2 regions of the Colwellia sp. BRX8-7 genome follow, and region 2 is predicted to be linked to the other one. Evidence: predicted binding sites of a transcription regulator. Region 2 holds the regulator's gene; the other holds the start of a gene.
The links. The regulator LexA, encoded in region 2, represses DNA repair genes until DNA is damaged. The targets are predictions, from matches to a motif close to TACTGTATNNNNATACAGTA.
Positions count from the first base shown of each region.

Region 1: a site for LexA is predicted at 2,676-2,695, ahead of recN (DNA repair protein RecN). Genes of this name have one in related genera too.

Region 1 is NZ_JACGVP010000009.1:121,995-129,926, reverse strand. Features, by position in the region: gene H4J57_RS10690 (SRPBCC family protein) at 1-32, shown strand, start outside; gene H4J57_RS10685 (RnfH family protein) at 25-405, shown strand; gene H4J57_RS10680 (outer membrane protein assembly factor BamE) at 475-822, opposite strand; gene recN (DNA repair protein RecN) at 957-2,645, opposite strand; gene nadK (NAD(+) kinase) at 2,755-3,636, opposite strand; gene grpE (nucleotide exchange factor GrpE) at 4,092-4,745, shown strand; gene dnaK (molecular chaperone DnaK) at 5,027-6,940, shown strand; gene dnaJ (molecular chaperone DnaJ) at 7,097-7,932, shown strand, end outside.
Region 2 is NZ_JACGVP010000004.1:115,966-123,897, forward strand. Features, by position in the region: gene H4J57_RS05360 (DNA repair ATPase) at 1-4,672, shown strand, start outside; gene H4J57_RS05365 (hypothetical protein) at 4,704-4,829, shown strand; gene H4J57_RS05370 (alpha/beta fold hydrolase) at 5,031-5,849, shown strand; gene lexA (transcriptional repressor LexA) at 5,926-6,561, shown strand; gene coxB (cytochrome c oxidase subunit II) at 7,127-7,932, shown strand, end outside.

The DNA.
Region 1 (7,932 bases), on a different contig from region 2:
GAGCTAAAGAGGTTTATCATTCTAATGGTTGATAACATAGAGATAGAGCAAGAACTTGCTCAACGTAAAATACAAATAGAAGTTGTTTATGGACTACCTGATAGACAAGAGTTATTAACGCTTTTAGTCGATGAAGGTACCTTGTTAGAGCAAGGTATTATTGCTTCAGGCATTTTATCTGTTTTTGAAGAAATAGACTTAACCGTAAATAATGTCGGTATTTGGAATCGAGCCGCTAAGTTAACGGATACTTTACGAGATTTAGATCGTATTGAAATATATCGACCTTTAATTGCTGACCCAAAAGAGGTTAGAAAACGCCGAGCTGAAAAAGCAAAAGATGAAGGGCGTGCCGATAAAGTTACCGGTGGTCGTGTTGACCCGCGTCGAAATAAAGCCAGCTAAAAATTCGCAAAATTTAAAGTAAAAAAAACGGCTATTAAGGCCGTTTTTTTATGGGACTAAAAATATTTATTAGTTAACCATAGGAACGTAAAAGTTGTCACCTAAGACAAAGTCACCTTCTGCGCTGGCTAATAATTCATTATCAAAATAGAGGATAAATTTCTTCTTAACGTTAAACTCTTCACTTCGACCTGATTTTAATAAGTAAACATAGTGCAATGTATCATTGCCAAATGCATCGTTAACAACAGGGCTACCAAGTACAAATTTTACTTGTTCTTTAGTCATGCCAATTTGAAGCTTGTCGATATCTTTTTGTTCTAAAAAGTTTCCCTGAGGAATGTCAAAACGATAGACCCAGCTTGAGCAGGCAGAAAGAGATAGGGCAATAGTAATGGCTAAAATGCGAAATAACATGTTTTTTCATTTATCCTAATAAGTTCGAATGGGGATGATAACTAAGCCCGCGAAGAGATACAAAACTATTTTCAATTTATTTTGCACCTTTGTGCCTCAACTCAGGTTATTTACTTAACGCTAAAATTAATTTATTAACCGGCAAGTAACTCTTGAGCATTAGCCAAGCTGTTATCTGTTATTTTATTTCCCGCTAATAAGCGAGCAATTTCTTGGACTCTGCCATTAGCACTTAGTTCCGTTACTTTTGTTTCTGTAAACTCGCCATCGGTTAATTTACTGACAAATAACTGTTGATGCCCTTTGCAAGCGACTTGTGGTAAATGTGTTACACAGATAACTTGGGTGTTTTGTGCTAATTCTTGTAGCTTGCTACCGACCATTGCCGCTGTTGGGCCACTAATACCGACATCAACTTCATCAAATATTAAGGTCGGTGTGATCACCTTGTCAGCCAAAATAACCTGCATGGCTAAACTAATGCGTGATAATTCGCCACCAGAAGCAACTTTGTTCATCGCTTCTAATTTTTGCCCTGGGTTAAGGCTAATGAGAAAGTTTATTTCATCAAGGCCAAACGGCGATAAAGCTTCAACATTAACTTGCTGTACTGATACGTCAAATATGCCGTTGTTCATATTGAGCTCTTTCATGCTCAGTGTGATTTTTTTACTGAGTCTTTTAGCCGATTTTACTCTTGATGTTGATAATGCCTGAGCAGATTGTAGGTAATGTACTTTAGCTTTTTCAATGTCTACGTATGCTGTATCTAGTCTTGAACCGTCTGAATTTATGACATGTAAGGCTTGTTTTATCTCTAAGTGTAACGTTGGCAAATGCTCGGGTGCCACTTGATGTTTTTTAGCAAGTTGAATGGCGAGCGAGTAGCGGTCTTCAATCATTTGATAAGCTTCTGGATCGAGTTCAAGCTTATCGTAGTAGTGCTTTAGCTCATCATTAGCATCTTCAACAAGAATAAGTGCTTCGCTCAAGGTGTTAGCAATATTTGCTAACTTAGGATCCATATGAACTAAGTCATTCAACTGTTCGCAGTTGTTTCTTAGGCTGTCTGAAATATTGTGATTTTCGTTTTCAGATAAAGTTTGCAATGCTTTCAAAGTTCCGGTCAATAATGACTGACCGTTACTATGACGTTTGTAATCACTTTCTAGAATTTGAAACTCACCCGTTTGTAGTGAAAATTCGTCTAGCTCGGTCACTTGGTATTGTAATAACTGCAGTTTTGCTTCGCGTTGCTCTTTACTTTCTTGTAACTGTTTTAGTTCTGTATTGAGATTTCGCCATTGCTGATAGTAATATTGAACGTCGTCTAATAAGTGCTGATGATCGGCATACTCATCAAGTATTTTACGCTGTTGAGCCGGCTTAACAATGAGTTGGTGATCGTGTTGGCCATGAATACTTATTAAAAATTGTGCGATATCTTTAAGTTGGGCAAGCGGAACTTGGCTACCGTTAATGTAAGCCTTTGAGCGTCCTTCAGCTGATATTACTCGGCGTAAAATACATTCACAATCTAACTCAGCATCGTGTTCGTCTGTTAGGGATAGGCCATTTTTTTTAAGCCATTTTTGTGCGGAAATGTTTTTGTTGATATCAAAGGTTGCGGCTAACTCTGCTTTTTTAGTATTGGGTCTTACAACATTAGTGAGCGCTCTATCGCCTAAACATAAACCTAAGGCATCAATAGCTATCGATTTACCCGCACCTGTTTCTCCGGTGATGGTTGTCATACCTTTGCGCCAATCTATATCTAGGGAGCGCACAATGGCGAAGTTTTGAATGTTAAGATGTAAAAGCATGAGAAACCAATTCACTGTATAAATATGTATAACTGTTAATTTATACAGTAAAGTGGTTTTGTGCAAGTGTTAATCGAATAAAAATTCAACAGCTTGAATTTGTTAAAAATTAATAAAGCTTATTGCCCCAACTTAATTTACTTCGCAGTACATTAAAGTAGTCATGGTCTAGTGGATGAACTAATCGCAGCGTATATTCACTTTTTCTGATAATAACTTCATCACCTGGTAATACCGCTAAAATAACATGGCCATCACAACTTACTTGTAAGCTTTCATAGTTCTCATTGGCGAGTAATAATTTTATTTCACTATTGCCGTCGACGACTATGGGTCTACTGGTTAGGGTGTGTGGAAACATCGGCACTAAAGATAAGGCATTTAAATTGGGTGTTAAAATTGGACCACCTGCCGACATTGAATAGGCGGTTGAGCCAGTAGGTGTTGACACGATTAAGCCATCAGAGCGTTGGCTGAACATAAAGCTACCATCAATGTAAACTTCAAATTCAATCATGCTTGCTACTTTTCCTGCGTGTAGCACTGCTTCATTGACCGCACTGTTAGAGCTTTTTAATTTTCCGTGGCGATAAACTTCTGCTTCAATAATAAAACGTTGCTCAGCGCGCGACTCGCCACGTAAAATTTTCTCAAGTGGTTCAATTAATTCATCGGGCGATAAATCGGTAAGAAAGCCTAAGTTCCCTCTGTTTACACCAATAACACCGATATCAAAACATGATAAAACCCTCGCGGCACCTAACATATAACCATCACCGCCCACGACTATAGCCAGGTCAGCTTGTTCACCAATTTCTACTAGGGTACTAATCGTTAGATTATCGATATCGATTGATGGGGCAACTGAGCTTTCAATTAATACCTGATAACCTTGTCCGGTAAGAAATTGATAGAGCGCTGTTATTGTTGCGCCGGCTCCTTCGTGATTTGGTTTGCCTATTAAACCTATGGTGTTATAAATTTTGCTCATGTCTACGCAGTAAGTTGTTTGTATCTTAGGATTAATAATAGTTTCGCTGTATTTTCATGGCTTGTAAAGTTGACTTTTTTATAAATCATTTACTGACTACCATTTTTATTAAATTTTTCGCTTTCATCGAGATTTAGAAGATTTAGGGTTAAGGCATTAATTGAAGAGAATGCTTATTTATTCGAAACAAATAATGTAGGCTGTAAGCCTTTTAAAGTGGAGGTTTAAGCGTTTTTAAACGATTGGATAACTGCAGGTAATTGCTTTTAAATAGAATGACTATATATAAAAAAATGATATTTGTTCTCAAAACGCTGACCAGCGCTCAGTAACAACAAACTTAATTAAATTGTATTTAAGCTTGAATCGTAGCAAGAAGTCCCCATAATTACCGTTATCAGATTTATATAACCTTTATATTGTTAAATATATTATTAGTTTATTTTGGAGCTTTCATGACTAATGAGTCAACAGAAAATAAAAATACAGCTGAAGCATCAACAGAAGCTTTAACGCCCGAAGAAATTATGGCGCAAGAAATTATCGACCAAGCTGAAGAGCAAGTCGAAGTTCAACATATTCATGCCCATGAAGTGATTAGTGCCGAGCAAGAAAAGATTAACGAACTTGAGTTAAGCCTTTCTTCAGCGCAAACCACTATCGCAGATCAAAAAGATTCTGTGGTTCGTGCTAAAGCAGAAGTTGATAATATTCGCCGCCGTAGCGCACAAGACGTCGATAAAGCACGTAAATTTGCTTTAGAAAAATTTGCTGCTGAAATGTTAGTGTCAGTAGACAATTTAGAACGTGCTTTGCAGAATATAGATAAAGAAGATGAAAACAATACCGGCATTATTGAAGGTCTTGAATTAACCCTACAAGGTTTAATTGCTTCGTTAGAAAAATTTGGCGTTAAAGGTGTTGATCCACAAGACCAACCTTTTAATCCTGAATTGCATCAAGCGATGTCTATGCAAGAAGTTCCGGGCGTTGCGCCAAATACCGTTATTGCTGTGATGCAAAAAGGTTATGAACTCAATGGCCGTTTAATTCGTCCAGCGATGGTAATGGTTTCTAAATCTGCTCCGGTAGTTGATACCACAGCATAAAAAATATCATTAAAAAAAGCGGTAAGAAGTTTCTATAAAACTTCTTACCGCTTTTTTGTTTTTAGCAGGCAAATAAGTTTTATTAGGGTGTTTTATCGCTATCGGTGAGAAACAACAAAAAAATCTTCATAAATAGCTAAATAATGAAATAAATTTACTTTTTTTCTTGGAAATTAGTTGAAAAGGATTTTACTGCCCCCACTATTTGTTTCATCAACAGGTTTATTAAAAAATCTTATTTTAATAAGCTTTATTTTAATTAGTATTCGGAGATCCTCAAGATGGGCAAAATAATCGGTATTGACCTAGGGACAACAAACTCTTGTGTTGCTGTACTAGATGGCGGCAAAGCACGTGTAATTGAAAATGCAGAAGGCGATCGTACAACTCCTTCAATTATTGCATACACAGAAGATGGCGAAACGTTAGTAGGTCAACCTGCTAAACGCCAATCTGTTACAAACCCAAAAAATACATTATACGCCATTAAGCGTTTAATTGGTCGTCGCTTTGAAGACGAAGAAGTTCAGCGTGATATTAAAATTATGCCTTTTGGTATTGTTAAAGCTGACAACGGTGATGCTTGGGTTACAACACGTGATAAGAACGTTGCACCACCACAAGTTTCAGCTGAAGTTTTAAAGAAAATGAAAAAAACTGCTGAAGACTTTTTAGGCGAAGCAGTAACAGAAGCAGTAATCACAGTTCCTGCTTACTTCAATGATTCACAACGCCAAGCAACTAAAGATGCGGGTCGTATTGCTGGTCTTGAAGTTAAACGTATTATCAATGAGCCAACTGCTGCTGCTCTTGCTTACGGCATGGACAAGCAAGAAGGCGATAAAGTTATTGCTGTTTACGACTTAGGTGGTGGTACTTTCGATATTTCAATTATTGAAATTGATGAAGTTGAAGGCGAGCACACGTTTGAAGTATTAGCGACTAACGGTGATACTCACTTAGGTGGTGAAGATTTTGATAACCGTTTAATCAACTATCTTGTTGCTGAATTTAAGAAAGACCAAGGTATGGATTTAACGACTGATCCTCTTGCAATGCAGCGTTTGAAAGAAGCAGCAGAAAAAGCTAAATGTGAACTTTCTTCAGCACAACAAACAGATGTTAACTTACCTTACATCACAGCTGACGGCAGCGGCCCTAAGCACATGAACATTAAAGTAACGCGTGCTAAATTAGAGTCTTTAGTTGAAGACATGGTTAAAGCAACGTTAATACCATTAGCACAAGCGCTTAAAGACGCAGACTTATCAGTAAGTGATATCAATGATGTTATCTTAGTTGGTGGTCAGTCACGCATGCCAATGGTACAAAAAGCAGTAACAGAATTTTTCGGTAAAGAACCTCGTAAAGATGTTAACCCTGATGAAGCCGTTGCCGCTGGTGCAGCAATACAAGCAGGTGTTCTTTCTGGTGATGTAACTGACGTACTTTTATTAGACGTTACGCCATTATCATTAGGTATCGAAACAATGGGCGGCGTGATGACGAAAGTTATCGATAAAAACACCACTATCCCAACTAAACAGTCACAAACCTTTTCTACAGCTGACGATAATCAAGCTGCGGTAACGGTTCATGTTGTTCAAGGTGAGCGTAAGCAAGCGTCTGCAAACAAATCTTTAGGGCAATTTAACCTTGAAGGTATCGATGCAGCACCACGTGGAACACCACAGATTGAAGTAACTTTCGATATTGATGCTGATGGTATTTTACACGTAACAGCTAAAGATAAGAACACAGGTAAAGAACAGAAGATTACCATTAAAGCTTCTTCTGGCTTATCTGATGAAGAAGTAGAACAAATGGTACGTGACGCAGAAGCTAACGCTGATGAAGATGCTAAGTTTGAAGAATTAGTTAAAGCACGTAACCAAGCTGACGGTCTAGTTCATACCACTCGCAAGCAAATTGTAGAAGCGGGCGATGACTTACCAAGCGAAGACAAAGAAAAAATTGAAACAGCATTAACTGAACTTGAAACTGAGATCAAAGGCGACGATAAAGAAGCGATTGAAGCTAAATCTCAAGCCGTTATCGAAGCATCAGCTAAGTTAATGGAAATTGCTCAAGCGAAAGCCGGTGCTCAAGAAGGCGCTCCTGAATCAGACGGCGCTGCGCCAGCTGACGACGATGTTGTTGACGCTGAATTTGAAGAAGTTAAAGAAGACAAATAGTCTTCAATAACGGAAAATATATAAGCGCTGGTTTAAACACCAGCGCTTCTTACGTTAAAAATCGTTATAAAATGCCATTGAAAATAGCTAACTATTTATAATGTCATTTTACTTAATTAATATCTAAAATTTCAACACCAGTTAAAAGAAGTCACTATGTCAAAACGCGATTATTATGAAGTGCTAGAAGTATCAAAAGATGCGTCTGAGCGTGATATCAAAAAAGCCTACAAACGTTTAGCGATGAAGCTTCATCCTGACCGTAATGCCGGTGATAAAGACAAAGAAGAGCTATTTAAAGAAGTTAAAGAAGCTTATGAAATTCTAAATGACGACCAAAAGCGTGCTGCTTTTGACCAATATGGTCATGCTGCATTTGAACAAGGTGGTCATGGCGGTGGCGGTGGTCATGGTGGTGGAGGCTTCGGTCAAGATTTTGGTGATATTTTTGGTGATATTTTTGGTGGTGGCCGCGGTGGCGGACGTCAGCAACGTCAACAACGAGGTTCAGATCTTCGCTACAACCTAGAGTTAAGTCTTGAAGATGCTGTTCGGGGTAAAACCTTAGAAATTAAAGTACCAACTTTTGTTAGTTGTGAGCCTTGTGATGGTTCTGGCGCTAAAAAAGGTACCAGTGCAAAATCTTGTACAACTTGTCATGGTCATGGCCAGGTACAAATGCGTCAAGGTTTGTTTGCTGTTCAACAGACTTGTCCAACATGTAGTGGTAAAGGTAAAGTTATTGCTAGCCCTTGTACCTCATGTCGCGGTCAAGGCCGAGTTGAAAAAACCAAAACACTTTCAGTGAAAATACCGCCAGGTGTAGATACAGGTGACAGAATTCGCTTGTCAGGCGAAGGTGAAGCTGGTGAACATGGTGCACCTGCAGGTGATTTATATGTACAAGCAAATGTACGTGATCATAAAATATTTGTCCGTGATGAAAACAACCTTTATTGTGAAGTGCCTATTAGCTTCACCACAGCAGCATT
Region 2 (7,932 bases):
TCGTGGTGAAAGAGATATAAAGCAGCCAGAAAACTTTGACTTTGAATGGCATAAAGTATCTCGAGAGCAACAAGAGCAAGGTAAACACCCACATTATAATTTATATGACATCTTGTTTGTCGAAGCTATTGGTGGCTCAATTACTTTAAAAGTTGAGAATAATACCACCGCAGGTCAAGGTATATATTCTGAGCCAGTCGAAGATGAACATCAGTCTATAGATGACGCTGAAATCCATTACGCCAGAGTGGGTGAGCTTATTTTATTGAAAATAAAGCCGTATCGTGAAACTGACACTCGCCATTTAATTTTTAATGCTAAAACTCAGCAAGTGATCAGGCAAGATGCTATTGCTCATGCTTGTATTCAGTTACCAGAAGACCACGGTATTATTTTTCCTGGTGGATACTATTTGCAAAATGGTGAACACAAAAGCTTTGAAGATAATGCCGAAGATTTACAATTGCACCGAGTGGTAAAGTCGCCAAATGGTGAAGACTTTCTCTATATATTTTATGAGCCAAATGAAGGGCAGTACGCTTTGTTTGGTTATAATTTAATTACGAGAACATTGCAAAACCCTATTTATGGTCATGGGCAAAGTTTATACAATAACGGCAGAGCCGTGGTTTTTAACGCCGAGTCCGAGCCATCACGTGTTCATGCCATGCAAATATGGCAAACGCCTTTTTGTAGTGAAGAGTTTGCTAGTAACCAACCGGTTGATAATAGCTTCTTTGGCAAAATAGGTAATCCTGAACTGGTCCGCGGTATTTCTGATTTATACAGTGTCGCTAAATTGATCTCGGTGCAAACACCAAGTGCGCAGCATTTTAATGACTTAGTAAAAGAGTCTAAGCAAATTTTTGATAAATATCATTGGCTCAATGATAAAGAGCTCGGTTTGCTGCATGATCTTATCAAGCAAATCGCGATCACTTCTGAATTGGTTATAGATGAATTTGAAAAAGTCACCAGCATTAAAGAAAACTCTGATCGGGCCTTGATTCAAGCAAAAGAAAAGCTAGCCGAGCTAGTAACACAAGTTCAAATCTCGGGTTTTGAGCATGCCTCACAATTCGTTGACTGCTTATCGGCGTTAGCCCAATTTAAAGGTGAATTGATTTCTCATAAAGACTTACGTTATATCGATGTTGACGCAATTAATGCCATGGAATCTCACTTAGATACGTTAACGAAAGAACTTAGCCAAGCAACCGCTGATTTTCTCCAACAAGACGATGCTTTAACGCCTTATCAAAAGACCATAGTTACATTAGAAAAGGCGATAGAAAAAAGTGAGTCGGTTAGCTCATTAAAGCCGATTCGTACGGAGATTGAAGAGCTTGTGCAAGGATTAGAATTACTTAACCGCACAATGTTGTCACTAAAAATTGAAGATAGCCGACAAAGAACACGTATTCTGGAAGATATTTCAGCAGTTTTTAGTCAAATAAACCGCGTTAAAGCTAATGCTGATTTGGCGGCTAAAAGTGTCGGTAGTGAAGAGGCACGAGCAGAATTTGGTGCTCGATTTAAACTGTTAAGCCAAAGTGTTACCAGTGCTTTAAATGCGAGTGATTCCCCGCAAGCATGTGATGAGCAACTTTCTCAAATTCTAATTCAGTTAGAAGACTTAGAAAGTCAGTTTAGTGATTATGATGAATTTTATAATGAAATCATCACTAAAAGAGATGAGATATACGATAATTTTGAACAACATAAGCAGCAGCTAATGGATGCACAGCAGCGTCGTTGTTTGAATTTGATGACGGCAGCCGAGCGCATTATTGAAGGTGTGATCAGACGGAGTCAATCGTTTAGTGAGCAAGACAAATTAAACAGCTATTTTGCTGGCGATCCTATGGTTGCCAAGCTTAGGCAACTAATTTCACAGCTTAGAGAGCTTGATGACAATGTTAGAGCTGATGACATTGACGCTCAATTAAAAAATGCTAAAGAGCAGGGCATAAGAGCACTGAGAGATAAAACGGATATTTACTCTGCTGACGGTAGTTTAGTTAAAATAGGGGACCACCAATTTTCGGTGAATCGTCAAAAATTAGAACTGACCTTATTACCTCGTGATGGTGACATGGTCTTGCATATCAGTGGTAGTGAATACTTTGAAACGCTACCCGCTGAATTATTTGTTGGTACTGAATACCTTTGGCAGCAAGCGCTGGTCTCTGAATCTGACAAGGTCTACCGAGGAGAGTATTTAGCGGCAACACTATTATTTGAGGCTGAATTTGCTGGCCAAGCGCAACTTGAGTGTTTAAAAGCGGCGGTAAAAAACAATGAATTAGGTGAGGTGGTTAGAAAAGCGGCTGAGCCACGTTATCAAGAAGGTTATGATAAGGGCGTGCATGATGCCGATGCGGCATTAATTCTAAAGCAATTACTTGCTTTAAGAGAATCTATTGGCTTGTTAGCTTATCCGGTCTTGGAAAGAAGACTCGCGCTACTTTTTTTCACCACAGAATTAGCTGATAACAGTAGAAAAGATTTATTACAGCGCAGTCATAATCTCTATATCATGGAAGAAACTTTTGGTGATAGTCAATTACGTCATCAGCTTATTAAAGAATTGGCTACGCTATTAGATAGCTATATTGAAAGTCAACCTTGGCTGAAATGCGACACGTTATTGTCAGCAACCTACCTATTAAAAGAGTTAGCTTTAGCCGAACAGAAATTTGTTATTAAAGAAAGTAGCGTTGAGTTAGCTAATCAACTGGAGAGTCAGTTAAAGCATAAGAGCTTAGAAAAACAACTCAGTGGCGCATTATTGGGTTGTTCGACACTAGAGCAAAAATATCAACTTTACTGGGCGTGGTTGCAGGCTTTTTCTTCGCACCAGAGTATGAATATCCATCAAGATATTATTGATGAAGCCGCAATTTTTATGCTGATGCAAGAGCAATGTGAATTCTATACTTCATTGGCTGACACCGAAGGTGTTGTTGACGGTTTATTGGGGCAGCATGGGCAAATATCGGACAGAAAAATTGCGATAAATTATCAAGAATTTATCACTCGACTTCGCCAATTTAAAAATGAACATGAACCGGCATTCAAAGGTTTTCATATTCAAAAACAAAAGGTATTAGCGGCACAACGTAAACGCTTACGATTAGAAGAGTTTAAACCAAGAGCGCTGTCTTCGTTTGTGCGTAATAAATTAATTAATGATGTTTATTTCCCGATTATTGGTATTAATTTAGCCAAACAAATTGGCGCAGCTGGTAATAATAAACGTTCTGATTTAATGGGATTATTACTGCTTATTTCTCCCCCAGGTTATGGTAAAACAACGCTTATTGAATACGTTGCCAGTAAGCTAGGTATGACCTTTGTTAAAATAAACTGTCCGTCGATAGGACACGATCAGTTGTCACTAGATCCCGCTCAGGCAAACAACTCAACAGCTAAAAATGAAGTTGAAAAGATTAACTTAGCCTTCGAAATGGGTAACAATGTTATGTTGTACCTTGATGATATTCAGCATACTAATCCTGAGTTTTTACAAAAGTTTATTTCCTTATGTGATGGCTCAAGAAAAGTGGATGGTGTTTGGAATGGTGACAGTAAAACCTATGATATGCGTGGCAAAAAATTTGCAGTTGTCATGGCTGGTAACCCTTATACCGAATCAGGAGAAGCATTTAGCATTCCTGATATGTTGGCTAACCGAGCCGATATTTATAACTTAGGTGATACTTTAAGTGGTCGAGAAGAAGAGTTCTCTTTAAGCTTTATTGAAAATAGCTTAACCAGTAATCGCTATATCGCACCACTAGCGACCCGAGATATGGACGACCTCTATAACTTGGTTAAAATTGCCGATGGTCAACAAGTTGCCACAACTGAACTAAAGCATAATTACTCGCAAGCAGAGGTCAATGAAATAGTTGCAGTTATTAAACGTATTCGTAAAATTCAAGCGACGGTATTAAAAGCAAATCAACAGTACATTGCCTCTGCCGCCCAAGACGATAAGTACCGCACTGAGCCTTCGTTCAAGTTACAAGGAAGCTATCGCAATATGAATAAGATGGCGGAAAAAGTAGTACCGGTTATGACCGAAGAGGAAGTTGAGCAGCTTATCGCCGATCATTATCGTGGTGAAGCGCAAACACTCACCATAGGCGCTGAAGAAAATTTACTTAAATTAGCCGAGCTGCGCAACAATCAAACCAGTGAAGAAAAAGTGCGTTGGCAACAAATTAAGGCAGATTTTGTTCGTCATCAAAACTTGGGTGATAGTGATAACCCGATTGCGGCTGTTGCGAGCCAAATATCGTTATTGCAAAAAGGGCTCAATCAAATAGGAGAAGCTTTGTTAGAGCCTAAATCTGCAGCGTTAGATAGTTTGAATGAAACGCTTGCCAGTCTTAAACTGCAAGTGAATATTGAAAAACCAGATGATTCAGCGTTAGCCGAAACTTTGGCGTTATTTAGTGAAAATATGGCGTCTTTTTTAACGCCGCTGGTTAACGCGTTACAAAGTAATAAAAATGTCGATTTGGCGATGATTGATACTTTAAAAACATTGCACCTGACTACTGAAAAATCAGTAAAAAGTTCTGAGACCCATATTCAAAAAATTAGTCGAGAACTCGCTTCAGGAAAACAAAGTAGCGATGAGCTTTCTGCGGACGAGACCTAGTTAACATCGGCTATGCTAAACGAGAAAATAGTTGCCAGTAGTAAAGATAAACCAAGAAGATGCCTTGTTACCTTTAGACAAACGACAACATATTGGTTTGTTGTTAGCGATGCATCCTTGGGAGTTACCTGAGTGTAAAGCACTGCGCAGAAATTAATATTTATTGCCAAACCGAGAACACATAACGTTATACTCCCTATAAACACATGACTGAATGCTAATGGTAGATGTTTAAAGTTATTAGCCCTTTTAAAATGATACTCAAACCGCGCTTTAAAAAATATTATCTCGCTTGTTTTCAAAAGTGAATAAAGCGTCAATAATTAACGTTCAACATAAAAAATGATGGAGCGCAGCTATGAATGAAAAAATTGCAGCACTTAAGTCAGACCTAGCGCTACTTAAAGAACAATTTAGTAAAAAAATTACTGATGCAGAAACTCGTTTAAAAAATATGATTGAACAAGAAAGCTTAGATACTTCGGTTGAACGTGGCTATAAAATTCAAGCTTCTTTTGAAGAGCCAGCAGATTCTTTAGCTAATGGTGAATGTGTAATTTTACTGCATGGGCTTGCACGTTCGGCTAACTCCATGAAAGCTATTGAAAAACGATTGTTAGCAGAAGGATATTTTGTGATAAATATCAACTACCCTTCTAGAGATTATTCGATAGAAGAGTTGGCTGAAAAAGTTATTTCTAAAGCGCTATTAATTTGTGAAAATCGCCAAGTTAACTTTGTTACCCATTCAATGGGCGGTATATTAGTTCGCCAATATTTAAGTATGCATAAAATACCTAATTTACATAAAGTCGTGATGCTAGGTCCACCAAACAAAGGCAGTGAAGTTGTTGATAAACTAAAAAATACACCTGGTTTTAGTTTCATCAATGGTGATGCGGGTATGCAATTAGGTACCGGCGAATTCAGTGTCCCTAGTAACCTTGGCAATGCTAATTTTGATTTGGGTGTTATTGCCGGTAATCAAAGTATTAATTGGATATTATCAACACTTATTCCTGATAAAGATGATGGTAAAGTTTCGGTTGCTAGTACCAAACTTGATGGTATGAATGATCACATTGAAATGGAAACGACCCATCCATTTATGATGAAAAACGAAAAAGTTATCGAACAAGTTATCCATTATTTAAAATCAGGGAGTTTTCAAAAATAATTTGGCTAGAAAACTTGCCTTTACTAACGACCTGTATATACTCACAGTAACAACTGTGTAAATTTACAGGCTCCCTATGCTAAATGAAATCAGCGAATTACGCCCTCTAACGAACCGACAACAACAAGTTTTTGATCTGATCAAAGATAAAATAAGCGATACGGGCATGCCACCAACGCGTGCTGAAATAGCCAAGTTTTTTGGCTTTAAATCAGCAAATGCAGCAGAGGAACATTTAAAAGCTTTGGCTAAAAAAGGCTATATAGAAATGTTGCCAGGTACTTCTCGCGGCATTCGTTTGACTGAGAAGTTAATGGAAGAAGCCGGTTTACCTTTAATCGGCAGAGTGGCTGCAGGTGAACCTATTTTAGCTGCAGAGCATGTTGAAGATCATTACAAAGTTGATGGTAATTTGTTCCACCCAGCTGCTGATTACTTATTGAGAGTTAATGGCGAAAGCATGAAAAATATCGGCATACTTGATGGTGACTTGTTAGCGGTTCATCAAACGACCGATGTACAGAATGGCCAAGTAATTGTTGCTCGTGTCGAAGAAAATGTTACGGTTAAACGTTATAAACGAGAAGGTAACATCGTTTACTTACATGCTGAAAATGATGACTTCTCTCCTATAAAAGTCGATTTGTCTGATCAAGAGTTTAATATTGAAGGGTTGGCAGTTGGCGTTATTCGCTCGGCAGACTGGATGTAATTAAGTTAACCTATCCAATAAACTTGGTGGTAACTAAATCAATTTATCTAACAAATATAGTATTAATTACGTCAAACTGCTCCGCAAACTTTAGTGTATAAAATAGGCTAAAGTTTGCTTTTCTAACCTTTCGTATTCTTTTCATGCAAACCTTTCTCTTTACTAAGAATAATTTTCATTCTAAAGCCCCTTCAAACAACTTTATCTTTCTCTGATTAAAAAACAACCAAGATCGATTTTTGCAATACGCGTATTTATACTCAGCTGTTTATTTTTAATACTACGGCTACAGCCCTTTGTTATTAGGCCTTTGCTTGTATTAGAGTTGATACTCTATTGTTTTTATTGGTTTTTATTTTAAAATAGCTCGATTTTTAAATTGACCCAGATCAACTTTTAAGTAATTCTAGTTTGGAATGTGTACAAATATAAATATAAGGCGATGTTGTCGACGCTAACTGGTTGATAACAAAATCGCTAAGAAAATAATAAAAATCCGTACTAAAGGATGTGTTTTGTCCTAGGTATCAAGTTTTAAACTTTTATAGGGTGAAGGAGATGTCGTGTGAAAAGACGTAACCTAGGTTGGCTGTTGTTGGGGAGTGTTCTTTCCAGTTCAGCTTGGGCAGATATGCAATTAAATCTGACCAAGGGTGTAACAGAAGTAAGTAGAGATGTTTACGATCTACATATGCTCGCAATGTATATATGTGTAGCAATTGGTGTGGTCGTTTTTGGTGCTATGTTTTGGTCAATGGTTTTCCATCGAAAATCCAAAGGGGCTAAATCAGCAGATTTTCATGAAAGTACAAAAGTAGAAATCCTCTGGACAGCAATTCCCATTGTCATTCTTATCGCTATGGCTGTACCAGCAACAAAAACACTGATTGAAATGGAAAATAACGACGATTCTGACGTTACCATTCAAGTTACCGCCTCTCAGTGGAAATGGCATTACAAATATTTTGATCAAGATATTGAGTTCTACTCCGTTTTATCGACGCCAAGATCACAGTATGAAACACAAGAAGGTAAACACCTTAATGTTGATGCTGGCGATAAAGTCAAAGGTGAAAATTACCTACTCGAAGTTGATAAACACCTTGTCATTCCAGTTAATAAAAAAGTACGGTTTTTAATCACTTCTGACGACGTTATTCATGCTTGGTGGGTACCTGCTTTTGCTGTAAAGCAAGATGCTAACCCAGGATTTATTAATGAAGCATGGACAAAAGTTGACAAGCCTGGGATATACCGAGGTCAGTGTGCTGAGCTTTGTGGCAAAGACCATGGTTTTATGCCAATTGTTGTCGAAGTAAAGTCTGAAGCAGACTATGCAAAATGGCTTGATGAACAACACCAACTCAACGC